DNA from 4 places in the Anabaena sp. TISTR 8404 genome. Region 4 is predicted to be linked to each of the others. Evidence: predicted binding sites of a transcription regulator. Region 4 holds the regulator's gene; each other region holds the start of a gene.
What was found. The regulator NtcA, encoded in region 4, controls nitrogen genes in cyanobacteria. The targets are predictions, from matches to a motif close to TNTGTANNNNNNNNTACANA.
Positions count from the first base shown of each region.

Region 1: ACMX3D_RS21810 (SAM hydrolase/SAM-dependent halogenase family protein) is a predicted target of NtcA. The motif match lies at 913-932, and genes of this name have one in related genera.
Region 2: ACMX3D_RS12840 (Glu/Leu/Phe/Val family dehydrogenase) is a predicted target of NtcA. The motif match lies at 1,488-1,507, and genes of this name have one in related genera.
Region 3: rpe (ribulose-phosphate 3-epimerase) is a predicted target of NtcA. The motif match lies at 1,376-1,395, and genes of this name have one in related genera.

Region 1 is NZ_CP180578.1:5,022,454-5,025,585, reverse strand. It holds gene ACMX3D_RS21825 (Uma2 family endonuclease) at 1-335, shown strand, start outside; gene ACMX3D_RS21820 (hypothetical protein) at 342-569, shown strand; gene pirA (arginine synthesis PII-interacting regulator PirA) at 702-857, opposite strand; gene ACMX3D_RS21810 (SAM hydrolase/SAM-dependent halogenase family protein) at 969-1,772, shown strand; gene ACMX3D_RS21805 (DUF2301 domain-containing membrane protein) at 1,814-2,470, shown strand; gene ACMX3D_RS21800 (ElyC/SanA/YdcF family protein) at 2,470-3,132, shown strand, end outside.
Region 2 is NZ_CP180578.1:2,948,535-2,951,666, forward strand. It holds gene ACMX3D_RS12840 (Glu/Leu/Phe/Val family dehydrogenase) at 114-1,403, opposite strand; partial or broken gene ACMX3D_RS12845 (carotenoid oxygenase family protein) at 1,599-1,760, opposite strand; gene ACMX3D_RS12850 (hypothetical protein) at 2,056-2,916, shown strand; gene ACMX3D_RS12855 (carotenoid oxygenase family protein) at 3,093-3,132, opposite strand, start outside.
Region 3 is NZ_CP180578.1:6,646,137-6,649,268, reverse strand. It holds gene ACMX3D_RS28690 (S8 family serine peptidase) at 1-1,268, opposite strand, end outside; gene rpe (ribulose-phosphate 3-epimerase) at 1,422-2,129, shown strand; gene hpsJ-A (HpsJ-like protein, cyanoexosortase A-associated) at 2,232-2,951, opposite strand.
Region 4 is NZ_CP180578.1:5,526,727-5,529,858, forward strand. It holds gene ACMX3D_RS24010 (DUF3084 domain-containing protein) at 1-680, opposite strand, end outside; gene ntcA (global nitrogen regulator NtcA) at 849-1,520, opposite strand; gene fabI (enoyl-ACP reductase FabI) at 2,458-3,132, shown strand, end outside.

The sequences.
Region 1 (3,132 bases), 500 kb from region 4:
GTGCAAGTAATTCCCAAGGGTTTCTTGTGGCTGCAAATGTGGGCTTGTTTGCAAGTAGCAATCAACCAGCGATTGTACCTGATGTATTCTTGAGTTTAGATGTACAAGTAGCCGAAAACTGGTGGGAAAAAAGACATCGTTCTTATTTCTCTTGGGAATTTGGCAAACCACCAGAAGTAGTGATTGAAATTGTCTCGAATCGAGAAGGCAATGAAACAGGGCGTAAATTCTTAGAATATGCCCGAATGAGGATTTTATACTACATTATTTTCTACCCATCTCAGCAACTTGGTGGTGAAGTTCTCCAGATGTACCAATTGCAAGGACGGCACTAGGTACCTATGAGCGAAGAATGGTTGACCGAGGTTGAGCTAGGGTTATGTTTGTGGGAAGGTGTGTATGAAGGCAAACGAGATGTTTGGCTCAGGTGGTGTGACATTGAAGGTAATGTGATTCCTACTGGTGCAGAACGCGCCGAACAAGAACGACAAGCTAAAGAAACTGCCATACAACGTGCTGAACGCTTGGCAGAACAATTACGGGCTTTGGGTGTAGAACCGGAAGTGTGAAGTGTGAAATTTTACCTTTTTGACTATTGACTATTGACTCTTGACTATTCACAAATAGTCAACAAAAAACCCGCCGAAGCGGGGGTTTCCACACAACAAAACTATAAACAATCAACTCCTGTTTTAGCGGCTTTAGCCGATATATCTCATTTCTGCTTCTAGTTGATGAATCAATTTTTCATTGCCTTGCGCTCTAGCTACTTCTAAGCGATGTTCCAGGCTTTTTCTGAGGTTTTCTCTGTGTACTTCTTTGGCTTGTCTCATAGCTTGTAGTCTATTTTGGCTCATAGTGATTACCCTCTTTATGCTTTTTTATGTTTAGTATTCCTAACATAACATAAATTTTGTAGCTGTTGCTACAGAAAAATATGTCTTAGTATATGTAATGATATTCTGATCATGGTAGAGAGTCAAATAAATCAGCGATCGCTCCTAACTTTACTCAGCGATTTTGGCGATCGCGATGTTTATGTCGGGGTAATGAAGGGTATCATCGCCCAAATCAACCCAGAACTAAGGGTTATAGACTTAACACACCAAATTCCGCCACAAGATATTGCTGCTGCTAGATTTTGTTTACTAAATGCTTATTCCTACTTTCCAGATAAAACAGTGCATATAGCAGTAGTAGATCCGGGAGTGGGTAGTAAACGCCGAGCGATCGCAGTAGAATTTGCAAATGGGTTTTTAGTTGGCCCTGATAATGGCATATTCAGTGGAGTATTAAGTCAAACTCCCGCAGTCGCAGCCGTTGAACTAACAAACTCTAATTACTGGCGAACTCCCGAACCTAGTCGCACTTTTCACGGTAGAGATATTTTTGCACCTGTAGGCGCAAACCTTGCGAGTGGTGTTCCCTTGAAAGAACTAGGACAAGAAATAGATATAGCAACTTTGGTACAGCTAGATATAGGAAAATGTCAAAAAACTAGTCGTGGTTGCTTGGGTTGTATTCAATATATAGATCACTTTGGTAACTTAATCAGCAATATTCCTGGAAATTACGTGGAAGGTAAAACTTGGGGTGTGCAAATTGCTGGGTTGACAATACCAGGGTGTGAAACTTACAGTAATGGCGAAGTTGGCGAAGCTATAGCCTTAATTGGTAGTCATGGTTGGGTAGAAATTGCCATTAATGGAGGTAATGCACATTCACAGTTGCAGATACATTGGCAAAATACTTTAGAAGTGATTAATTATTAAACTAGAAATTGAGATTACTGCTCACTCATCACTATTGTTTTATGACTACACAAACTGTATCTCCATCACAAGTTTATCAAGGCCAGTTTGGAGAGTTTACCATTGATCAAAGCGATCGCACTGGGGTAATTATCTATCGCACTGCCTTAATGATAGCCGCACTCAGCTTTGCTATCGGTACTGCTTTGGTATTGTTCAACAATAACCCGACTACCATCCAAGCAATTACGCCTTTGTATACCTGCTTTAGTTTAGCTCTCGGTGTGAGTTTGCTGACTATCCACATATATATGGCTCCTCTACACCGAATTTTACAAGTTTTTTGGTTAATTGGGAGTATTTCCTCGTTTATCTTCGCCCATGTTGACAGCCAACCTTTTGCGGTTACTCTGTACACAAACCCGCTCACTATTTTAGGAGTAGGTTTTACTTTTGCAGCATTGACAGGCATTTATTTTAAAGAAGCATTTTGCTTTAATCGTTTAGAAACTAAAGTTTTAACTTTTACAGTTCCTTTGCTTTTATTAGGACATCTTGTTGGAGTTTTACCTATTCAGGTAGAACAAATTCTTTTAGGAGTTTGGGCAATTTTATTTTTAGTATTTGCTGTGCGGAAAACATTTCAAGTTATTCCCGCAGATATTGGAGATAAATCTGTATTTGCTTATTTAAAATCTCAACGCTTATCTAAGAATTAATGCCGAAAAAAAATCAGCACACTCATAAAATTCCACAAATCCGATTACTCAAACGCCAAGAAATATGGACACTAACGGCGCAGGGATGGGCTTTATGTTTGGCGGCTTCTGCTTCTGCCATGTTTTTTGTGATTTACAATTTGTACCCATTTCTCGCCGTAACTTCTCCACTCAAATCAGCAGATACATTAGTCATTGATGGCTGGATATCGGATTACGCCTTAGAGCAAGCAGCAGTAGAATTTAAAGCTGGTGCTTACCGCCAAATACTTACTATCGGCCCAGAAATAGACCAAGGATCTTATCTAGCTGAGTATCAAAATTTTGCCGAAATTGCTGCTAGTACATTATTTAAATTGGGTATACCTAAAGAAAAAGTAATTGTTGTTCCTACTCCTCTTGTAGCTAAGAATAGAACTAATGCTTCTGCTGTATCATTATTGCAGCATATATCAGATAAAAATTTACAGATAGAGTCAATGAATTTGTTTACAACTGATGCTCATGCTCGTAGAAGTTGGTTGATATTTAGAAATATATTTGCTCCCAAAATTCAAGTCGGCATTATTTCGGCTAAAACCAAAAACTATGATTCGCAAAAATGGTGGAATTCTAGTGAAGGAGTGCGGGTAGTCATTAGTGAAGCGATCGCCTACATTTAT
Region 2 (3,132 bases), 2.6 Mb from region 4:
CTGGTAGGGAAGTAGTTAACTTGAGAACTCCAAAAACTCAGTGCAAAGACTGATTTTTGTTAGCTGATGAGGCACACCTCAATATAGTTTTTTAGTTGAGATGTATTAAATTATCAAGGATACAGACCGCGATCGCTTAATGCCTGTGCTACTCTTCCTACACCCAAAGTATAAGCTGCTAATCGTAATGGAACTTGCCGCACTTTTGATTGCTGAATCACTTGATGGTAAGCTTGCACCATCAAATGTTCCATTTCGCGGTTGACCCGTTCCTCATCCCAGAATAAGTAAGACAAACCTTGCACCCATTCCAGATAACTCACTACCACACCCCCAGCATTCGCCAAAATGTCTGGTAGCACAGTCACACCCCGCGCTTCTAGAACTCGGTTGGCTTCGAGAGTCACAGGGCCGTTGGCTGCTTCGGCAATAATTTGCGCCTGTACTTGATGGACATTTTCTTCAGTAATTTGGTTTTCTAAAGCAGCCGGAATTAAAACATCGCAAGGCAAAGTCAGTAATTCGGCATTGCTAATTGCTCTAGTGTGTGGAAAATCAATAAGATTGTGATGATTTTCGGCAGCGTAAGCTTTTAAAGTCGGGATATCCAACCCATCGGGCGAATATACCCCACCTGTAACTGTGGAAACAGCTATTACTTTCGCTCCTGCTTGGTGTAATAATTCGGCAGCTGCGCTACCAACATTACCAAAACCTTGAATAACGACTCGTATTCCTTCTAATGTTTTACCTTGGTCTGCCAAAGCTTCACGCACAATAATCATTGTGCCGCGTCCAGTTGCCTTTTCTCTACCAAGGGAACCACCAACGGAAAGCGGTTTACCAGTCACAACCCCTGGTACAGCATGACCAACATTCACTGAATAAGTATCCATCATCCAAGCCATTTCACGGGCAGAAGTACCCATGTCTGGTGCGGGGATGTCTAGTGAAGGGCCAATATCTTTGATTAATTCGCTGGTGTAACGACGTGTAATGCGTTCTAATTCCCCAACACTATAATGTTGTGGATCTATTGCAATACCTCCCTTAGCACCACCATAGGGAATACCCAATAATGCACATTTCCAAGTCATCAACATTGCTAGTGCTGAGACTTCCCGCAGTGTAACAGCTGGATGATAACGAATTCCACCTTTGTAGGGGCCTAATATATCAGAGTGTTGTACTCTATGTCCCGCCAATACCCGCACTTCGCCATTGTCTAGTTTCACCGGAATTGAAACTGTCACAACCTTGCGCGGGTGGCTGAGAATTTCTAGTACACCTTGATCTAACCTTAATTCTTTCGCGGCAGCTTCTAAGTAGCTACAAGCTTGATCGAATGGACATATATGTGCTGGCGTAGCGGCTTCCAGCGGCATTGTAGGTGTTGCAATCATAAAAGTTTCTCCTAATCGCGGTATCTTTGCGAACTGGATACATATATGCCTAGCTTATCCTCTATATTCAAAAAGTAAGAAAATTCTGTAGTTTTTGTTACAATTTAATTTTTTGTTAAAAAAACCACAGTTCAACGGTAAAACTGTGAACTATGGTTTATAAACTGTTAAGGATCAATATTTAGAAATTAGGGATCAATTTGGCAAAAACACCTGAGAAGTGAAGCTACCATGCAATCCATAGGGAATATGATGCTTGAGATGCAGACGGGCGATCGCACGTTTTTCGATATCATTAGCATCTAAAATTACTACGTCTGTACGGTGATACGCAGCATCATAAACCAAAACTAATAGATGTATCTGCATCTTTGCCAAATACTATCTTTGCTCTGACTCTACGACTTTTATAATCTTATGTGTTTACAACTAAGCTAATGTTACATTTATAGTAGCACTAAGATTGATGCAGTTGTAGAGGTGAGCGACTCGGAGTGTTTTGATACACTGACCTGTAATTAGATTAAATCTTCTCTGAATAATTGATTTAAGTGCAATCTATTTTTCTTTCTTCATCAATATTCAGTATTAAATCACACTGAAATTTTAAAGTGTAAGTTATGACAAGCTCATTATATGAGTGAGTCATTCAATGTTTGGTCTACTTTTATTAGTTAATTTTGCTTCCATTATTGCCTTTGCTACTGGACTGATTAACCCAAAACTGGTGCTTCGTGGGGAAAAGCGCACTCGACGCAAAAGCACTGAGATTTATCTGTCTGCTTTTGTTCTTTCCTTTATTGGAATGCTCGTTTTTGCCCCGAAACCTGAGCCAGTAGTAATTACACCAGTTGCAAAGCCAAAGCCTGCACCCGTGCAAGAAGCGAAACCCTCGCCAATACAAGAGGTAATACCAACCCCAACGCCCACACCCACGCCAGCAAAAGCAACTCCAACACCCACACCTGAATTTGTCACCTTTGACCCAAGTGTATGTAAAAGCGATCGCTATCTTCCAATCAACGGAGCCAGCATCGCCTTGTATACCACCTGCCAGTATCTCAATACCGATTTAATTCAACCTGAGTCTGTTTCCGTCGTCACTGGTGCAAAAGGCAACGGCGAGCCATTGGTTCTAGAGTTACAAGCTGAGTCAGGGTTTGAAAAAGTCCTGTGGCGGGATTACAATCTTGCACCCGAATCAGGCAAAGACGTGTGTGTTGAGTACAAAGATGAATCTGTATCTTGCCTAGCGTTTTCTAACCCTGATGAGACGGCTGGCACACAAATTCAACCACAAGTCACCACAAGCACTCTCAAAGATGCTAAGTGCGAGGATTTTGCCATGCAAGAGCAAGCTCAAGCAGCTTTACCAGCTAATCCTCAACTGGACAGAGACGGCAACGGAACGGCTTGTGATTCAGTTCTTTCTGGGGGTGGCGGTTCATACGTCCATTACAGAAGCAGTGGTTCATCATATCACTACACGAGGCGGCGGCGCAGGAGAAGATGACAAATTAAAACCCAAGAGCATATGTCGAAAACATTACTCTTGGGCAGTTTATGAACACCAATTAGTCAGGGAAGTTTCACACTCCTGTAGTTCTTGAGCGTTCTTTAGGCTGGCTTGGGTAAGTTTATGAACACCAATTAGTCAGGGAAGTTTCACACCCACAAAACGTCAACGAATCAATCTGGCAAAAACACCTGCGAAGTGAAGCTCCCATGC
Region 3 (3,132 bases), 1.1 Mb from region 4:
AAAGGTTTTGTTAATTGATAATCAACAGCAGTCCCCGCAGTGACTTCTCGATAATCCCAACCAATGGCTGGGACAGCCTTTGCTGGTTGCCATTGACCAGCGCTAAATTGTTGATAAGCGCGAAACGCATTTAAATGACCTGTACCCATTTGAGCATTTAAGGGAATTTTCGGGTCTTTATAAGCGTCTGAATCTAACCAATCTTGATTTTGTTTATCGATGAGTGTGCGCGTCATCCCCAAGCGCAAGCCATCACCACTATCTTGAATTTTATCGGCTGAATTTAGTAAAACCGCTTTCATCACTTGATGACGACGGCTATCAACACTCCAATTAGGTTTTTTGGCTCGTAATTGGCGATCACCAAATTCCTGTAACAAAGCTACCGTCGCCGTCACATGAGGTGCAGCAAAACTTGTACCTGTAGCTTTATTAATTTTGCCGTCAGGATTCAACAAAGGTATATTACTACCAGGTGCAACTATGCTGATAGAGCGACGACCATCAATATTAAATTCTCTTCCAGCTAACCTGCCACTGACTCCCTGATTCAAACCTGCAAGGTTAGAAACGTCTACTTTATTAAAAATCCCGCCGCGACGGGATGAAAAAGCCACGTTAACTCCATTAAAATTATCAGTAGGAATCGGAATACCACCTTTACCTTGATTGCCTGCGATCGCATACAAAACATCGTGAACACGACTCGACCAGTCAACACACAATGTTAATAAAGCATTCCCATCTAGAACAGCATCTGGTCGCGGATCACGATTAAGCGGTTCACCAAAGCTAAAATTAATCGCGCGGATATCACCGCTGTTTTGTAACGCAATGTGTTGCGCTGACAAGCACTCTTCTGGCTGACCCATATTTTTGGTAGAACCTACCGCAGAAGAATACAGTCTTGCTCCCGGCGCTATTCCTGGTAGACCTTTGTCTGTACTCACCATCACACCAGCGACGTTGTAAGCGTGGGGGTCAACGCCTGTATTTGATTTCGCTGGGCCATTGCGTAAGAAAACTGCTGCTAAAGATATGGTGCGATTTTTCGAGACTGCTTTATCCCAACCAAACATTCCCGGACGACCGATTTCTACTTGGCCAATGGCTATCTTCCGACCAATTAAATTGTAAGGAGGCTGATGTAGTTTTAAAGCATCAATACCATTTGTTCCTATGGAAGTTTGTAATCCTGTAGCCAGTACCGGCACACTCAAACAAGAAGCACTCAAACTCCAAATTATCCAGTTTAGTTTTTTGTTCATAGATTAGTAGTCAATAGTCAATAGTCCACAGTTTTACTTTTTTCTGCCGCTTGCCTCCAAAAGCAACATTAAATTAATTAGGATCACTCAATATTTTGTTACAGTATTTTGTTACAATGCTTACAGACGAGGACGCTTAAAAACCCACTAGCCATGACCCAAAACCGATCTGAAAAGCCCATTGTGATTGCTCCATCTATCCTATCAGCCGATTTTAGTCGTCTGGGTGATGAAATTCGCGCGGTAGACGCAGCTGGAGCGGATTGGATTCATGTTGATGTAATGGACGGTCGCTTTGTACCTAATATTACGATAGGCCCTCTGGTTGTGGAGGCGATTCGTCCAGTTACTACAAAACCTCTGGATGTCCACTTGATGATTGTGGAACCAGAAAAGTATGTAGAAGACTTTGCTAAAGCAGGTGCAGATATTATCTCTGTACATGCTGAACATAATGCTTCACCACACCTGCACCGCACTCTTGGTCAAATTAAAGAACTCGGTAAACAAGCAGGGGTAGTACTCAATCCTTCCACACCACTAGAATTCATTGAGTACGTGTTGGAACTTTGCGATTTAGTATTAATCATGAGCGTTAACCCCGGCTTCGGTGGTCAAAGCTTCATTCCTGGTGTATTACCTAAAATTAGAAAGCTGCGTCAGATGTGCGATGAGCGCGGACTTGACCCCTGGATTGAAGTAGATGGTGGACTAAAAGCAAACAACACTTGGCAGGTTTTAGAAGCTGGTGCTAATGCAATTGTTGCCGGTTCAGCTGTATTTAACGCCAAAGATTATGCTGAAGCAATCACAAATATTCGCAACAGCAAGCGTCCTACACCAGAACTAGCAAAAGTTTAATTGAGTAAAGTTTTCCGTTAATCAAAGTAGGGTAGACAATTATTTTTATTGGTCTACCCTACTTTTTTGTTTGGCTGAAATTGAAAAGAAAATATAGCTATCTTACTTACTTCTTGCCCAATTTGTAGTTCTCCAAATGACGAAAAATAGAGCAGATGTCACTAAGGCTCCCAGATTCCATTTAACCGAATTTTTCAGTAAATTCAACCGCTGCGTAGATTGATTAGCTTTAGCTTGAAGTTTGATTTTCTCTTTAGCTTGAGAAACTTCTGATAAGACTTTTTCTTTCAATTCTTTAGGATTATTTGCATCTATTGAACGACCTTGACTTTTGAGAAAACTTTCTATTTGTTCTGGTTTAGCTTGGCTCAGTCGTTGCTCAACTTGTTCCGCTTGCGTGAGTTGTTGCTGAGATAAATTATTAATCTGAGTATAACTTTGTTTACTCAGTCTCACAGTGTTACTTACACCAACGGGGACAAGTAATATAAAGATTATCGCTAACAATAAGCTTAGCCAAGATAAAAATCTTAAAGTTAAAAATTCCCACTTATTTCGTGCTTGTAGCTCACCATAAAATACTAACGCCAAACCAATTAAAGTAACGGGTATTCTTTCAACTATTGCACCAAAAGTTTGAAATTCCCAAACGGGATTCATAAAGCTAGGTGGAACAAAGGTTTCAACTATATCGAATAAAGCAAGCAACAATAGCCCATAACCAAGGACTCGCAAAATAGTCATTGAGCCTACTTGGCTGAAAGCAAATTCCTGCAACTCTTGAACTACAGGAATAAATTTATCAGTGTTTGATTTTGTCATGTTTTTAGCAAATGTTACAAAGGTAAGTTCAGCCTAAAGCCACAAAAAAATTAGAAGATTTTTGGGAGTTTTATTACTTATTGGTTAATACTAAATAATAAAATTTATACAATTTACTCATGAATCATTACATAATATCATTTCTTTGATTCTGTACACTTTGGCAAAAATAGTTTTTATG
Region 4 (3,132 bases):
TCTTGGCGGTTGGCAAGTTCGCGATCGCGTTTTGTAATGGCTGCTTTCGCTTCATCAATAGCTTTTTTCGCCTCTGCGTACAGTCTTTGCTGTTCTGCCTTTAATTGTCCTACAGCCACTTGTAAGGCTTGTCTTTGATTGTAAACGCTTTGTAGTTCAGATCTAGCTTGTTGGTACTGCGTTGCCACTTGATTCAAACGCCCTTGAGTGCGTTGCAGTTGCGCTTGCGTTTGTGCTTGGCGGCTAATGGTTAAATTAAGCTGTGCTTGGGTTTCTCTTTGTTTAGCGTTAGCTGCTTGCAAGGATTTATTAATTGCTTGCAAATCTTGCTGGGCTTTGGTTTGTTCAATTCTTGCTTGGCTTAACTCTTTCTCTACCTGGCTTTTTTGTGCTTCTGCGGTTTTTAGCTGTTCTCGTTTGTTTCTGAGGTCTTTTTGAATATCTTCTAACTCAAAGACTCCCTTACGCAATCCTTCGTCAGCCGCAAACAAAATCCCCAGAGTTGATGCTGAAATTAACCCACCTGTAAAAATTGTTATCAGTACTGCCGTATTTTTTGGTCGCAGCTTAAATAGTGAGAGGCGGGCTTTGCCAACCCGTGTGCCAATGCGATCGCCCACAGTGGCAATTACGCCTCCCAAAATTAAAATTGCTGCGATGAGGATGTACCCGGTGGTCATCTTCAGCTACCGAAATGGTTCCAGATACAGCCTACTACTTTCGACCATTGTCTGTGGAGGATCAGAGATTGGCAATAGCTCAGATTAATCAACTGATGATTTACCTCCAGCTACGGGTATTATCTGCAAAAATACAATACTTGCCAACTCCATTACCTCCAATTGTTTTTAAGTGAACTGCCTACTTAAGCTAACAGGTTTATGCACAGTAATCTTCTTTTTATGAATAGAAATCATTTTCTTTTCACGCAAATCACCTAGTAACCTTGTGACAGTAACGCGAGTAGAGCCAATTGCCTCGGCGATCGCTTGATGAGATAGCTTCAGATCAATTGTGATCCCATCTGCACAAGGAACACCAAAATCACGACAAAGAATTAATAAAAAACTCACCAATCTTGAACCCATATCTCGGTGAGCTAGAGTTTCAATCATCATCTCTGTCTGCAAAATCCGCGAAGATAGACCTCGCAACATTAGCATTGATAATTCTGGATTTTCCTTGAGTGCTTGCTCTACTTGTTCGATTGGTGCTGACAGCAATTCTACAGGTGTAAATGCAACAGCATGGTAAAACCGATCAGACTTATTTCCCGTCAGCAAAGACAACACACCAAAAACACTATTTTCCCGCAATAGTGCTACTGTTATTTCTTCTCCTGCTTCGTATACCCTGGAAAGTTTTACAGCACCCTTAAGAAGAAAATAAACTCGTTCAGCAGGATCGCCCGGGAAAAAGATCGTTTTGTTGCGTTCAAACGTTTCCACAACAGGCGGAAACGCCCCAGTTGCCATCTGACGAAAAACATTTGCTAGGGCTTTATCTTGTGTCACGATCATCTCCCTTCCCCTACCCAATGCCGGAAAAACAAAGAAACTGATTACCTAAGAATACACCTGAAAAATGAATAAATCACCGTCAACCTTTCTGTACTTTCCTATACTCAAATCCTACACTTCCAAGTTATTTGTTCATAATGATACATAATTTTTCACCTTTTTAGCTAGTAGTTGTTATAAGTACTTACAAAGTCGTATTCATCAGGTTTTTTGCAAAAAAATTCACCATATCTTGAGAATATCTTCAGGAATAGCAGACAATTTTTTATGCAGCAAACACACCTATTGAATTAAAGAAGAATTCGGCATTTAGAATTCAGGACTCAGACTCAAGACTCTCGTTAGCGTAGCGTCTCCCATTGAAAAAAGACTCGCTCTCAGCGAAGCTATACCCAAGGCTTCATACCTCGCTATTAATGAGGCAAAAAGACTTATCATCTAGAAGCACCAAAAAATTTCTAATTTGGTGTAGCGTTTCACAGTTTATTCATCCACCAGTCGCACTCAGGTAAATTCACCAATTCTGGCTCCTGACTCCTGGATTCTTTGTTGTTAAACATGATTTTTATAAATCCTCTGGCAAACCAAGAAAAACAGGCCTCAGTTTCTAGTATCCTCCTAAGAGGATGTCTGAAAAGTCCCAGGTGATACACTAAGCAGTTGAAGTATTCTAATTTCCCCTAAAAAATTTAGACTTCAAGGCTGTAATTGCCTTCTCAAAAAGGTAAGCTAGTACAGCTACGCCGAAGTCAAAAACAGCCAGTGCGTTGCACAACGAACTTTCGTTGAAGCAACTAGTGTTCAAAAGGCTTTGATTTCAAGCTTTGAGTTTTTTGAATAGTAGCTTTATTAACGCCGCACCACGCCCAAAGGAGAAAGAAAAATATTTGATACTGCTCAGACATCTTTACCATGATTGATCCTGTTAATAATTTGTATGCTGAATCTGACTGGAAAAAACGCCCTCGTTACAGGTATTGCCAATAATCGCTCCATCGCTTGGGGTATCGCTCAACAATTGCACGCCGCCGGAGCTAATTTAGGTATTACTTACCTCCCTGATGAACGCGGCAAGATGGAAAAAAAAGTTGCGGAATTGGTAGAACCTCTCAACCCCAGCTTATTTGTTCCCTGTAATGTCCAGAACGACGAACAGATTCACTCTACCTTTGAGGCAGTTCGAGAAAAGTGGGGCAGGTTAGATATCCTCATCCACTGTCTAGCTTTTGCTAATAAAGATGATTTGAGTGGAGATTTTAGCCAAACCTCCCGTTCAGGTTTCAACACAGCTTTAGAAATTAGTACCTATTCGCTAGTACAGTTAAGTGGCGCGGCTAAACCTTTAATGACAGAAGGCGGTAGCATTGTTACTCTGACATATCTTGGTGGTGTTCGGGCTGTTCCTAACTACAACGTGATGGGAGTTGCCAAAGCAGGTTTAGAAGCGAGTGTGCGTTATTTAGCCACAGAACTCGGCCCGCAAAATATTCGCGTCAATGCTATTTCCGCTGGCCCAATTCGGACTTTGGCATCTTCAGCAGTTGGCGGCATTTTAGACATGATTCATCATGTTGAACAAGTAGCTCCCCTGCGACGTACAGTAACTCAACAA